DNA from 3 places in the Methylobacterium sp. Leaf466 genome. Region 1 is predicted to be linked to each of the others. Evidence: predicted binding sites of a transcription regulator. Region 1 holds the regulator's gene; each other region holds the start of a gene.
What was found. Region 1 encodes PhoB, which activates phosphate uptake and scavenging genes when phosphate is short. Its sites were predicted from a motif close to TGTCATNNANCTGTCAT; they were not measured.

Region 1 (4,643 bases):
CGGTTCGGCGAGGCCAGCATCCAGCGCGGGCTCGGTTTCAGCGGGACGGTACGCGACCCCAAGGCACCCCGCGGCGGCCGATAGGACCAGCGACGAGGGGCTCGCCCGGGGGAGCGTCGATCAGGGCGCGCACTCCTTCGCCGTCTCCGCCGCGCCGGCCTTTGTCGGCGGGGTGAGGTCGAGGCGGGTCAGATCGCCGAGGATGGCGAAGCTGCCGTAGTCGAGCTTCAAGGCGCCGCTGACGCCGTTGTCGTAGAGGTCGAAGGTGAGCACGTAGATCGGGGTGCGTTCGCCGTCGCCCTGCGTGTAGTAGCTCAAGGTGACAGGCCAGCGCGGCATCGTGGTCATCTCGCCCTCGCGCAGGGGCTTGTCGCGCTCGCCCTTGTCGCGCTCGCCCTTGGGCGCACCCTCGACCTTGCGTCCGATCACCGCCAGGGTGTCGTAGACCTTGCGGCCGTCGTCGGAGCCGTCGAACACCTTCACCGACAGGGTGCTCTCCCCCGCCCTCCCGGCCTCGATCAGCCGGCGCATGTGGATGCTCGGAAACAGCACCGGGCCGCTGGCCTGGAACTGGTCGCGCTTGGGCTCCTTGAGCTTGACCTTGATGGTCTCGGCCCCGCTCTCGGCGGTCCCATCCACCGCCTGGGACGGCGCCTCGTTGAGGAGGGTGGCGGTCTTGAAGCGGAAGTTGCGACCATCCCCGCTCTCGAACGTCGTGTTGCGCAGGTCGGACGTCCGGCTCCCGCTCTCCCCGCTCTGGAGCTGCGTCACCTGGCGGGTCTGCATCGTGTAGCCCTTGCAGGCGTCGCCGCCGAAATCGAGGACGATGCGACCGCGCGCACTCTCCACCGAACGGCTGGCGCTGCTCTCGGCCAGGGACAGTTCGTACACCGCGCGGTGCCCGGCGAGGCGGATCGGCTCCGCCGCCTGCGCAGCCCCCGCAGCCACGACGAGGCCCGCCGCCATTCCTCCCAACCGCCGTGACGACCGCATGGTGTCTCCCTGTTCAAACGCGAGCCGACCAAAACCCGTCCGGTCGCACCGCCCAGACATAGTCACGCCGGCTTAGGCGACAATGCGGGCTCGGAGTGGTCGGACCGCGACGTGCCGTGGAGACCCCTCGGCGATGGCAGGAGCCCATCGGCAGTGGCAGGAACCTCATTGGCAGTGGCAGGGGCCCATCGGCAGTGGCGGGAACCCATTGGCAGTGGAAAGCCGCAGGGCGTGCATGGTCTCCCTTGCATACGGCTCGACGCCTCCTGTACGGTCGCGCTGATTGACGATGCATCCGGCGCGACGGTCAATACACGACGGTTCGACGACGACCAGAGCGCGCGTCGTGATGGGTTTGCCGTCGGCGAAACCAGCGTTCCCGTGGAAGGCGTGCGGTTCTTTTCAATACACCGTGTCATGACGACATCGTGAAATGGCCTTTTCGACTGGGTCGTTACGAAGATGGCGGGTGCGGGTGTTGCGTCGTGACGGGGCGATGATCGAATGTCTGAGGGGGCGATGATGGACACAGTCCCGGGCTGGACGGATGAACGCGTCGCGCTGTTGCGCCGCCTCTGGGAAGAGGGTCTGAGCGCGAGCCAGATCGCGACGCAACTGACCGGCGTGACCCGCAACGCCGTGATCGGGAAGGTCCACCGCCTGGGGCTTTCGGGACGCGTGAAGAGCGCCGACACCGCGATCGCGGGGCGCAAGAAGGGGACCCGCGAGGCGGAGGTCGAGATCATCGTCGAGGAGGCGACGCTCCCGCCGCCGGTGGAACCGATCGTCGTCGAGGCGGTCGTCGCTGCCGCCACACTCGACGTCGCGCTGCCCGCCGATCCCGTCACCCTGGCGGTCTCGCGGCGGGTGACGATCATGGACCTGCGGGAAGCGATGTGCCGCTGGCCGATGGGGGACCCGACCTCGACGGACTTCTACTATTGCGGCGACCGGGCGATCACCGGCCTGCCCTATTGCACCCATCACGCCGAGATCGCCTATCAGCCGGCGACCGAGCGCAAACGCGACCGCCGGGCCGGCGGATTCCGCTGATCCCTCACGGCCGGCTCGCGGCCGGGCGGCGGATGTCGCGGTCGGGACGGCGATACCGCGCGTGGCGGCCTCACGCGTCGACGGCGAAGGTCTCGTCGAACGAATAGCCTGAGCCGCGAACGGTGCGGATGGGATCGGACTGGGTCGTGCGGTTGATGGCCTTGCGCAGGCGGCCGACGTGGACGTCGACGGTGCGCTCGTCGATGTAGACGTCGTGACCCCAGACGCCGTCCAGGAGCTGTTCGCGCGAGAACACCCGGCCGGAGCTCTGCATCAGGAATTCGAGCAGCTTGAACTCGGTGGGCCCGAGGTGGATCTCGCGGCCCTGACGGCGGATGCGGTGGCTGACCCGGTCGAGCTCGATGTCGCCGGCGATGAGCAGGCTCGCCACATGCGCCGGCTTGGCGCGCCGCAGCAGCGCCCGCACCCGCGCCAGCAGTTCGGGCACCGAGAACGGCTTGACGATATAATCGTCCGCCCCCGTGCCGAGACCGCGGATCCGGTCGCCCTCCTCGCCGCGGGCCGTGAGCATGATGACGGGCAGGGTCTCGCTCTCGCGGCGCGCACGGATGCGGCGGCAGAGCTCGATCCCCGACAGGCCGGGCAGCATCCAGTCGAGCAGCACCAGGTCGGGAAGCTGTTCCTGCAGGCGCAGGTCCGCCTCGTCGCCGCGGGCGGCCGCGTCGACGGTGAACCCCTCCGCCTCGAGGTTGTAGCGGAGGAGGAGGGTAAGGGCCTCCTCGTCCTCGACGATCAGGATACGCGTACTCATGGGCTTTGTCTGGGATGTCCCTGCCGGGGGCTTCAGGCGCCGGTCGGCGGCTCCACCATGGCGTAGTTCGACGCGTCGTTCTTCGGGCGATCGGTGGGAAGGTTCTCACCGGTGACGAGGTAATGGATCGTCTCGGCGATGTTGGTAGTGTGGTCGCCGATCCGCTCGATGTTCTTGGCGCAGAACAACAGGTGCGTGCAGAACGAGATGTTGCGCGGGTCTTCCATCATGTAGGTCAAGAGCTCGCGGAACAGCGAATTGTAGAGGGCGTCGATGGCGCCGTCCCGCTCCCAGACGTCGTGCGCCGCCTTGATGTCGCGGCTGGAATAGGCGTCCAGCACGTCCTTGAGCTGCTCTTGGACGAGGTCGCCCATGTGCTGCATGCCCACGACCACCTTCTGCGACTGGATCTCGCCGGCGATGGCGATGACGCGCTTGGCGACGTTCTTGGCCAGATCGCCGATCCGCTCGAGATCGCTCGACACGCGGATCGCCGAGATGGTTTCGCGCAGGTCGATGGCCATCGGCTGGCGCCGCGCGATGAGCAAAATCGCCCGCTCCTCGATCTCGCGCTGCAGTACGTCGAGGCGCTGGTCGGCGGCGATGACCGTCTGGGCCAGGGTGGCGTCGCGCCGCACGAGGGCGTGGCCCGCCTCGTTCATCATCTTCTCGGCGATGCCGCCCATCTCGGAGATCGCGCGGCGCAGGTCCTCGAGGTCGGTGTCGTAGGAACTGACGATATGGTCGGGCATGATCGCACTCCTCGGGTCGGCGCCCCGGCGGGGAACGGCGAACGGGATCGGTCGGGAGAGTATTTCGCAGCGGACGAGGTCGGGTCCGATGCGATGGCTGATGGGGACCGTCCGGCGGTCGAACGGCCTCAGCCGAAGCGGCCGGTGATGTAGTCCTGGGTCTGGCGTTTCTCGGGGTTCATGAAGATCCGGGTGGTGGGCCCGAATTCCACGAGTTCGCCGAGGTACATGAACGCCGTGAACTGCGAGATGCGGGCGGCCTGCTGCATGTTGTGCGTCACGATGACGATCGTGAACTCGGAGCGCAGCTGCTCGATCAGCTCCTCGATGCGTCCCGTCGAGATCGGGTCCAGCGCCGAGGTCGGCTCGTCGAACAGGATCACCTCCGGGCGCTGGGCGACGGTGCGGGCGATGCACAGGCGCTGCTGCTGGCCGCCGGAGAGGCCCATGCCGGACTGCTTGAGCTTGTCCTTGGCCTCGTCCCACAGGGCCGCCTTGCGCAGGGATTCCTCGACGCGGATGTCGAGATCGGCCTTGGACAGGCGCTCGTACAGGCGAAGGCCGAAGGCGACGTTGTCGTAGATCGACATCGGGAACGGCGTCGGTTTCTGGAACACCATGCCGATCTTCGAGCGCAGCTCGTTGAGGTCGATCTTCGGGTCGAGGATGTTGCGACCGTCGAGCATGATCTCGCCCTCGGCCCGCTGCTCGGGATAGAGGCTGTAGATCCGGTTGAAGGTGCGCAGCAACGTCGACTTGCCGCAGCCCGACGGGCCGATCAGCGCCGTCACCTGCCGGTCGTGGAAGTTGAGGTTGACCGACTTCAGGCCGTGGAAGTTGCCGTAATAGAAGTTGAGATCCTTCACGGCGATGCGGATCGGGGCGTTCTCGTCCGCCTTGTGGCGCCCGGTCAGTTGGGCGGCTTGGATCGCGGGCTCGGCGCTCATCGTGGGTTCGTCCTTGTCGAGACGGAAGAGGAAGGGACCGGATCGACGCGCTGTCAGCGCGCGCGATCGCTCTTGATGACGAAGCGGGCCACGATCGACAGGGCGAGGATCGTGACGGTGATGAGG
Region 2 (4,643 bases), on a different contig from region 1:
GGCCCGGCACGAGGCCTTCGACGACGGCTGGGGTGGCGACGAGGCCCCGTCCGCCCCGCGCGCCGAAGTCCTGCGCGCCGAAGTCCTGCGTACCGAGGTCCTGCCGGAGGCCGCGCGCAGCATCATCACCCGCAACACCTCGCCCGACATCGCCTTCGACCGGTCGATCAACCCCTATCGTGGCTGCGAGCACGGTTGCGTCTACTGCTTCGCGCGGCCCAACCACGCCTACGTCGGCCTCTCGCCGGGGCTCGACTTCGAGACGCGGCTGTTCACCAAGCCGGATGCGGCCCGGCTGCTGGAGCGCGAGCTCGCGGCCCCCGGCTACCGCCCGGCCACCATCGCGCTGGGAACCGCCACCGACCCCTACCAGCCGATCGAACGGACGCACCGCCTGACCCGGCAGGTGCTGGAGGTGCTGGCGCGCGCCCGGCATCTTGTGGGTATCGTCACGAAATCGAATCTCGTCACCCGCGACATCGACATCCTGTCGGACATGGCCGCGATGGGCCTCGTGAAGGTGGCGATGTCGGTGACGACCCTCGATCCGGCCCTGGCCCGCCGGATGGAGCCGCGCGCACCGCATCCGGAACGGCGCCTCGACGCGATCCGGCAACTGACGGCGGCCGGCATTCCGGTTCTCGTCATGGTGGCGCCGATCATCCCCTCGCTCAACGACCACGACATCGAGGCGATCCTGGCGCGGGCGCGGGACTGCGGCGCGATGGAAGCCCGTCACGTCCTGCTGCGCCTGCCGCTCGAACTCGACGACCTCGTCGGCGACTGGTTGAGTGCGCATTACCCCGGCAAGAAGCGGCACGTGATGTCCCAGGTCCGCCAGGCGCGCGGCGGCAAGGCCTACGACGCCGCCTTCGGCCGGCGCATGACCGGTGCCGGTCCCTATGCCGAGCTGATCGCGGAGCGGATGCGGCTCGCGCGAAAACGCTTGGGCTACCGCGAGACCCGCGTCCCGCTGCGGACCGACCTGTTCGTCAGACCCTCCCGCGACGGCGCCCAGCTCAGCCTGCTGTGACACCGGGGAGCTGAGCGTAGCGGCGGGTGAAACTGATGCGGTGGTGTGGGGTGCGCCCGAGGCTGGCGAGGCCCGCCAGATGGGTGCGGGTGCCGTAGCCGACGTTGCTGTCCCAGCCATAGGACGGGTAGCGGACGGCCAGGGCCCGCATCAGGGCGTCGCGCACCGTCTTGGCCAGGATGGAGGCGGCGGCGATCTGGGGCACCAGCCGGTCGCCTCCGACGATCGCCGTGCAGGGCCGGTCGAGCCCCGGGATGGGATCGCGGCCGTCCACCATCACGGGGCCGTCGAGGCCGAGACCGACGACGGCGCGGCGCATGGCGTCGAGCGTGGCGGCGCGCACGTTGATCCGGTCGACGAGGGCGCGGGAGCCGGCGGCCAGCGCGATACGCGCGCAGGCCCGGATCTCCGGCGCCAGCGCCTCGCGGGTCGCGCGGTCGAGGCGCTTGCTGTCGTCCAGGCGTCCCAGCACCGACGGCGGGATCGCGGCGGGATCGAACCAGACCGCCGCCACCACCACTGGCCCGCACAGGGCCCCGCGCCCGACCTCGTCGCAGCCGACGACGGCGGGATAGCGGCCGGGCGACGCGGGATCGAAGGGAGGCATGAGAACCGTCGCGCGAAGAACGAGCCCCGGGGCCGAACCGCTCGTCCGGCAGGGACAGGGATCGTCTAACGGGGCTCGACCGAACCGACAACGGCGGGCGCGACGCGCTCGCGCCGTCGCGCGGGCAGCCCGTGGGCGCGCTCGATGTTGCCGAAGAACTGCCGCGCGCTCTCGGTCCAGGTGTAGCGCAAGGCCTCCGTCCGGCAGGTCTTGCGCGGGATGTCGAGGGCCGCCAGGGCCGCCTTGCGCAGATCCGCGTCGAGCACGCCGGCGTCGGTGCCGCCGATCACGTCGAGGGGGCCGGTGACCGGGTAGGCGGCCACGGGCACGCCGGAGGCCAGAGCCTCCAGGAGCACGATGCCGAAGGTGTCGGTGAGGCTCGGGAACACGAAGACATCGGCGGCGGCGTAGACCGCGGCGAGGCCGGCGCCGGTCCGCATCCCAAGGAAGCGGGCGGCCGGGTAGAGCGAGGCCAGCCTGGCGCGGTCTGGACCGTCGCCGACCACGACCTTGCTGCCAGGCAGATCGAGGTCGAGGAAGGCCGCGATGTTCTTCTCGACGGCGACACGGCCCACGAAGAGGAAGACGGGGCGCGGCAGGCCGGCCAGCGCGTCGCTCTCCTGAGGCCGGAACAGGTCAGTGTCGACACCGCGCGTCCAGCGCATCAGGCGCGTGAAGCCCCGCGCGGAGAGATCCTGCTCCAGGGACGGCGTGCTGACCATGGTGCCATTGGCGGCATCGTGGAAACGTCGCAGCCAGGCATAGCTCCAGGCTTCCGGCACCGGCAGTCGGGCGGAGAGGTATTCGGGAAAGCGGGTGTGGTAGCTCGTCGTGAAGGGCCGCCCCTGCGCCAGGCAGAGGCGGCGCGTAGCGTAGCCCACCGTCCCCTCGGTGGCGATGTGGACATGGGTCGGCGCGAACTGCGACCACAGCCGGGCGACCTTCGTGCGGGTCGCATAGGCGAGCCTGATCTCGGGGTAGCCGGGCAGCGGCAGGGACGCGAAGTTCTCGTGGGTGAGGAAGATCGTCTCGAAGCCGAAGGCGTGTCCCGCCGCGGCCATGTGCTCGAGGGAGCGCACGACGCCGTTGACCTGGGGGTGCCAGGCATCGGTGGCGATGAGCAGCCTCACGCGACGGCCCGCGCCCCGCCCCTGTCGACCGCGATGGTCACCGCGGAGGCGGCCTCGCGGGCGCGCAGGACACTGGGATAATGCAGCACCTCCATCGTGCCGTCGTAATGCTCGACGATGGCCGTGCAGGATTCCACCCAGTCGCCGGTGTTGAGGTAGGTCAGCCCGTCGATCTGCCGGTTGGCGGCGTGGTGGATATGGCCGCAGATGACCCCGTCCGCCCCGACGCGCTTGGCTTCCGCCGCGAGCAGCTCCTCGAACTTGCCGATGAAGTTGACGGCGTTCTTCACCCTCAGCTTGGCCCAGGCCGAGAGCGACCAATAGGCCAGACCGAGGCGGCGGCGCACGGTGTTGAGGTGCGTGTTGATGAAGAGCGCCGCCGTGTAGGCGCCATCGCCGAGGTAGGCGAGCCACTTGGCGTGGCGCACCACCATGTCGAACTGGTCGCCGTGGATGACGAGGTAGCGTTTGCCGTCGGCGGCCACATGCACGCGCTGGTCGGCGACCTCGATGCCGCCGAAGTGCGCGCCGAGGTAGTCGCGCAGGAACTCGTCGTGGTTGCCGGGCACGTAGATCAGGCTCGTGCCCTTGCGGACCTTGCGCAGCAGCTTCTGCACCACGTCGTTGTGGCTCTGGGGCCAGTACCAGCCCGACTTCAGTTGCCATCCGTCGACGATGTCGCCGACGAGGTAGATCTCGTCGGCATCGTAGTCGCGCAGGAAGTCGAGCAGCAGGGCGGCCTGGCAGCCCTTGGTGCCCAGGTGCATGTCGGACAGGAAGAGCGTCCGGACACGGATCGCCTTCTCGTTGTCTTCGCTCACGGGGATCTCCGGGCAGACGCGTCGTGCCGGAGCCAAACCGGATTCCCGTATCAGTTTGATGACGCGGCCCCACGCGGCAGCCCGAGCGCGCCCCGGGAAACCGGTCGTCGGCGGCCACGGGCGGGCCCTCTGTTGCAGCGCAATTTTTTGAGTCGCGTGGACAAGTTTTTTCAGTTTTCCTTCACAGCGGAAGCTCGCCATATTGCCGGCGCGACAGGGGCGGCGCGAGCCGTCCCTTGCGCGCGGCCATCTCACGCCGGGTCGGCGTTTCGGGACGGAGCGGACGGAACCGGTGGACGGCGTTCTACGAACGCGACACCCGTACGACGCTCTGGACTACAGGGATGGGCGCGCCGGGTCGTCACGACCCGTCGGCAGACAATCATCGTTCGAGGCGCCGCCACATCGCGGTCGCGAGACGCACTGGGAACCGGAGACAATCATCATGGCGCCAACGAAACGGCCTGGTCGCAACCACCTCTTCGTGCCGGGCCCGACCAACATCCCCGACCGCGTGATGCGGGCGATGATCGTCCCCTCCGAGGATCACCGCTCGGTGGATTTCCCGGCGCTGACCAAGCCCCTGTTCGAGGACACCAAGATGGTGTTCGGTTCGACCGACGGCACCATCTTCCTGTTCCCGGCCTCCGGCACGGGCATCTGGGAATCCGCGCTCACCAACACCCTGTCGCGCGGCGACAAGGTGCTGACCTCGCGCTTCGGCCAGTTCAGCCATCTCTGGGTCGACATGGCCGAGCGCCTCGGCCTCGAGGTCATCGTCCAGGACGAGGAGTGGGGCACCGGCGCCGATCCTCAGCGGATCGAGGAGGCCCTGCGGGCCGACAAGAACCACGAGATCAAGGCCGTCATGACGGTCCACAACGAGACCGCCACCGGCGTCACCAGCGACATCGGTGCGGTGCGCAAGGCCATCGACGCGGCCGGCCACCCGGCGCTGCTGTTCGTGGACGGCGTGTCCTCGATCGGCTCGCTGCCGTTCTACGCCGACCAGTGGAAGGTCGATTGCGCCATCGCCGGCTCCCAGAAGGGCC
Region 3 (4,643 bases), on a different contig from region 1:
GTTCAGGTGGTCGTGGTGGACGTAGATCGAGTGCTTGAGGGTGTAGCGATAGGCCGGACGCTTCCGGAAGGGCACGGCGTAGGCATAGCCCGCCACCACCCCGTCCCGGTCGGCCACCAGATGCGGCAGCCGCTTCTTGCGCATCGCCTTGCGGCGGCGCTTGAGGTCGTCGGGCTGGAGCGGGTCCTCCTCGAAATCGCCGATGTCGCCGATGCCGCGGCGGATGTGGTGGGCGTAGATCGCCACCATCGCCGGCACGTCGGCGTCCGACGACGGCCGGATGACCACGTCCGGGTCGGACGCGACGGGCGGCCCCGCCAGGCTCACGCCCGGCCCTCGCGCATGACGTAGGTGTAGAACCGGATGGTGCCGTCGGCGGCGACATCGCGGAACACGCCCTGGATCTCGGCCTCGAACCCCGGGAAGAGGTTGGCCGAGCGCTCGAACATCTTGAAGTAGTCCAGCATGGGTTTGGCCCGCTCGTCCAATCGCTCGCCCGGAAGCACCGTGCCGATGCCCGGCGGGTAGACCAGAAGCAAGGTCGTCGCCACACGGCCCTCGGCCTCGGCGATGGGCACGTAATCGACGTTGTTGCGGGTGAGTTGCTGCACCGCTTCCTTGGGGGTCATCACCATCTCGGGCAGGTGCCCCGGCTCGAATTGCTTGCGCTGCAGCGTGCTGGTGCCGTGCTCGCGGTGGAAAGCGTGGAAATCCGCGCAGAGGTCGCGCAGGCGCACGCCCTTGTAGCGGTTGGGCCGGCGCCGCACGAACTCGGGCATGGCGTCCTCCAGCGGCACGTTCTCGTCGTGCAGGCGCTTGAAGGCCACGAGCCCCGAGATCAGCGTACCGGCCTTGGAGGATTCGACACCCGGCGTCAGCAGGAAGAGCAGCGAGTTGAGGTCGTTCTTCTCCGGCACGATGCGGTTCTCGCGCAGGTACTGGGCGACGATGGGGGCCGGCACGCCGTGCGCGGCGTATTCCCCCGTGCGCCGGTCGAAGCCGGGGGTGAGCACGGTGAGCTTGTTGGGGTCGGTCATGGCGTAGTCGGGCGCCACGTGGGTGAAGCCGTGCCAGGAGGCGCCCGGCGTCAGCTCCCAGTATTTCGAGTCGCTGGCGAGTTCGTCGGTGGAGATGCTCTCCCACGGCACCTTGCCGTCCGGTCCCTTCACCGTGTCGGGCACGAAGGGGTCGAAGAACCAGCGGCGCAGCGGGTCGCCCTCCTTCTCCTCGAACTCGCGGCGGATGGCGCGGACCTTCTTGCGCCACTCGATGCCGAGCCGAATGGTGTCGTCCCACAGCACCACGCCCGAGCGGCCCTTCATCATCTGCGCGCCGACATCGAGGGAGGCGAACAGCGGATAGAACGGCGAGGTCGAGGCGTGGACGAGGAAGGTCTCGTTGAAGCGCCGGTGCTCGATCCGCCGGGTCTGGCCGCGGATGTGGCTGTCCTTGGTATGGATCTGCGAGGCCTGGGAGAAGCTCGCGAGCTGCTTGTGGGTCGATTGGGTGGCGATGATGCCGGGCGAGGTCTCGTCGAGGTTCTTGAGCCCCATGGCGAAGCGGCCCGCGAAGAGCGGGTGGAACTTCATGAAGCCGGCCCAGGCCTCGTCGAAGAGGATGTAGTCGCAGAGGTGGCCGATCTTCTCCAGGATCATCTGGGCGTTGTAGATCGTGCCGTCGTAGGTGCATTGCTCCACCACCGCGACGCGGAACGGGCGCTCGCGCTTCCACGCCTCCTTGTCGGTGACCAGCGGGTTGGTGCGGATCTTTTCCCGGATCGCGGCCTCGTCCAGGGCCTCGTGGTACATCGGGCCGATGAGGCCGAAGCAGTTGCGGTCGGTCTCGAGAAAGACCGGCACGGCGCCGCCGAGGAACAGGGCGCCGTGATGGGCCGCCTTGTGGTTGTTGCGATCGAACAGCACGAGGTCGCCCTCGGCCACGAGCGCCGACAGGACGATCTTGTTGGAGGCCGAGGTGCCGTTGAGGACGAAGTAGGTCTTCTCCGCTCCGAAGATGACGGCCGCCTCCTTCTGCGCCTTGAGGGCCGGGCCCTCGTGGACAAGCAGGTCGCCGAGGTCGAGCACCGAGTTGTCGAGGTCGTCGCGGAACACCGCCTCGCCGAGGTGCTCGACGAAGATCCGCCCGATGGGCGAGCGGTTGTAGAAGATGCCGCCGTTGTGGCCCGGACACGTCCAGAGCTGGTTGCCCTGCTCGGCGTAATCCACCAGCGCGCCGAAGAACGGCGTCTTCAGGGTCTCGGCGTACTGCTTGACGCGGCTGACGAGGCCGCGGGCGATGTAGTCGGGGGTCTCTTCGGCGAGGAAGATGTAGCCGTCGATGAAGTCGAGCACCTCGACGGGGATGTCCTCCAGGCGCTTCCTTCGGACCATGATGACGATGGGCATCTCGAGCCCGCGCTTCCTCATGAGGTTGATCAGCGCCGCCGCCTTGCCGTCGAGCCCGCGCTTGCCCCAATCCACCACCATGCAGCCGATGGCGGCGTCGGTCTGGACCGCGATGGCCGCATCCTCGACGCGCCGGGCGCGCACCACCTCGAAGCCGAGCTTTTCGATGGAGGTGAGGATCTGCTGGACGCGCACGCCCTCGAGGTCGTCCGGATCGAAGTTGGGCGCGCACATCAGCACGGTGAAGCGGCGGAAGAAGTCCATGCGGGGGAAGGCTCCGTGGTGGGATCGTCACCGTTGCGACGCGGGATGACGCGGCGATGACGGCGTGCTGGTGATGGGCGCAATGCGCCCGGGGATCAACCGCGCCGACCAGCGACACCGAGGCGGCGGATGACGAGGAACACCGCGAGGGACGAGAGCGCGCCGATCCCCAGGGCGATGGTCGAGCCGTTCTCGAAGTCGGCGAGGAACAGGCCCTTGCTGTTCATGCCGAACACGCCCGTCACCAGGGTCGGCGGTAGGAACAGGGAGGTCAGGATCGAGAGGGTGAAGAGCTGTCGGTTGGTCTGCGCGGCGGTGCGGCCGGCGATCTCGTCCTGGAGCAGGCGGCTGCGCTCGGCCAGCACACCCATGTCGCGGTCGAGGGAATCGATGCGCTGGACGACGCGGGCGGCCATGGTCATCACCGCCTCCGGCAAGGCGTCGCCGTCGTCGTCGGTCTCGGCCTCCAGGCGGTGGAACACGGCGCCGAGGCCGGCGACCTGGCGGCGCAGGCGCACCGCCCGGCGACGGATCGGCGCCAACGGACCGGTGTCGTCGGCACCCGCCCCGTCGAGGATCCGGTCCTCGATGGCGTCGAGTTCCTCGGACATGCGGACGGCGCCCGCCTCCATCGCCTGGACGACGTGGCCGACGAAGAGTTCGAGCAGGCGGGCGGGCGAGGTGACCGTCAGGCCTGCCAGGGCGGCGTCGCGGGCGGCCTCCGCGCAGGCCGTGGCGTGTCGGCGCCCGCTGACGAGGTAGCCCTGCCCGAGCACGCAATGTAGCCGGCCGGTGGGTTCGTCGCTCAGCGCGCCGGCGAAATCCCGTTCGCGATCGGCGACGACGAGGCCGAACTCCGCTCCATCGACCACCACGCGCTGGTGGCCGTCACGGGCGAAGATCGCCGCGGCCAGACGCGGCGGTCCGAGCCGCCCGGCTTCGACGGAGCCGTGAAGGCGCGCATCGACGAGGTCGACGTGGAGCCACACGAAGCCGGCGGCGGCATCGAGCGGCGGCAGGTCGGCGCCGGTCTCGAGGAGCAAGGCGCGGCCCCGCCCGTCGAAGTGGAGCCCGAAGATCAGGCCGGGAAGGACGGCCTCGTCGGTGAGAAGTCGCGGCATCGGGCCCTGCCGGTTCCTCGCCGGCAAAGTGCCGAACCGTCCCCGGCTCCATCGCGCGTAGCGGCGACACCTTGATGACGCCCTTGCCGAGCCTGACCGGGCCGCCTCGCGTCGCCGGAAGACGACGCGGGCCGGCCCCTGTCGACCATGCGCCCTACGCCGGCGTGCAATCCATGCCGTTGCGGCGCGCGTTCTCGATGCAGTTCGCCTTGCTGGCGTAGGTTTCCGTGGAGGCGCCGACGATCCTGCCGTTCGATGCCGTGCGGCGCCACCGCCAGCCGGTCCCGCTGGCGTAGATCTCCCAGGTGTCGCCGTCGCGTCCCTTGCAGGTGCTCATCGATGTCCTCACGCAATAATAACTCTAGGTAGCGAATCAACCTTAAAGAATGTCGGCGTCGGAATCCAGGGGTGCCCGCCGCGGCGTGCGCGACGGCGGGGCGTTTCGCCGAACTGTCACATCGGCATGGTCTAAGCGCCCGTGGGACCTCGAGGCGTTGGAACGACGATGGATCACGGGCGGCAGGCAGGCACCTTCGACATCGAGGCGATCCGCAGGGAGGTCGCCGACGACTTCGACGAAGAACTCGAAATGGAGATGGAGGAGGAGCGCCTCGAACGCCTGGCCGACGCCGTCGCGGGCGATCCCCGCGCTCCGCAGATGGACCGCAGGCTCTACTTCCGCGAGCTGTTCCGCCTCCAGCACGAGCTCGTCCGGCTGCAGGATTGGGTCCAGTCGCAGAAGCTGCGGGTGGTGGTGGTGTTCGAGGGCCGCGATTCGGCCGGCAAGGGCGGCGCGATCAAGCGGATCACCCAGCGCCTCAACCCGCGCGTCTGCCGCGTGGCCGCCCTACCC

Region 2: ASG59_RS01395 (UDP-2,3-diacylglucosamine diphosphatase) is a predicted target of PhoB. The motif match lies at 3,639-3,655, and genes of this name have one in related genera.
Region 3: ASG59_RS07580 (CorA family divalent cation transporter) is a predicted target of PhoB. The motif match lies at 3,854-3,870, and genes of this name have one in related genera.

Annotation. Positions count from the first base shown of each region.
Region 1 is NZ_LMRC01000036.1:86,989-91,631, reverse strand. Features, by position in the region: gene ASG59_RS19210 (DNA polymerase IV) at 1-84, shown strand, start outside; gene ASG59_RS19205 (cell envelope integrity EipB family protein) at 121-966, opposite strand; gene ASG59_RS19200 (GcrA family cell cycle regulator) at 1,513-2,046, shown strand; gene phoB (phosphate regulon transcriptional regulator PhoB) at 2,117-2,818, opposite strand; gene phoU (phosphate signaling complex protein PhoU) at 2,851-3,570, opposite strand; gene pstB (phosphate ABC transporter ATP-binding protein PstB) at 3,699-4,517, opposite strand; gene pstA (phosphate ABC transporter permease PstA) at 4,571-4,643, opposite strand, start outside.
Region 2 is NZ_LMRC01000001.1:334,697-339,339, reverse strand. Features, by position in the region: gene ASG59_RS01410 (PA0069 family radical SAM protein) at 1-1,033, shown strand, start outside; gene ASG59_RS01405 (ribonuclease HII) at 1,020-1,640, opposite strand; gene ASG59_RS01400 (glycosyltransferase family 1 protein) at 1,706-2,770, opposite strand; gene ASG59_RS01395 (UDP-2,3-diacylglucosamine diphosphatase) at 2,767-3,591, opposite strand; gene ASG59_RS01390 (aminotransferase class V-fold PLP-dependent enzyme) at 4,037-4,643, shown strand, end outside.
Region 3 is NZ_LMRC01000012.1:270,065-274,707, forward strand. Features, by position in the region: gene ASG59_RS07570 (GNAT family N-acetyltransferase) at 1-327, opposite strand, end outside; gene ASG59_RS07575 (Orn/Lys/Arg decarboxylase N-terminal domain-containing protein) at 324-2,669, opposite strand; gene ASG59_RS07580 (CorA family divalent cation transporter) at 2,765-3,790, opposite strand; gene ASG59_RS07585 (DUF1508 domain-containing protein) at 3,945-4,127, opposite strand; gene ppk2 (polyphosphate kinase 2) at 4,296-4,643, shown strand, end outside.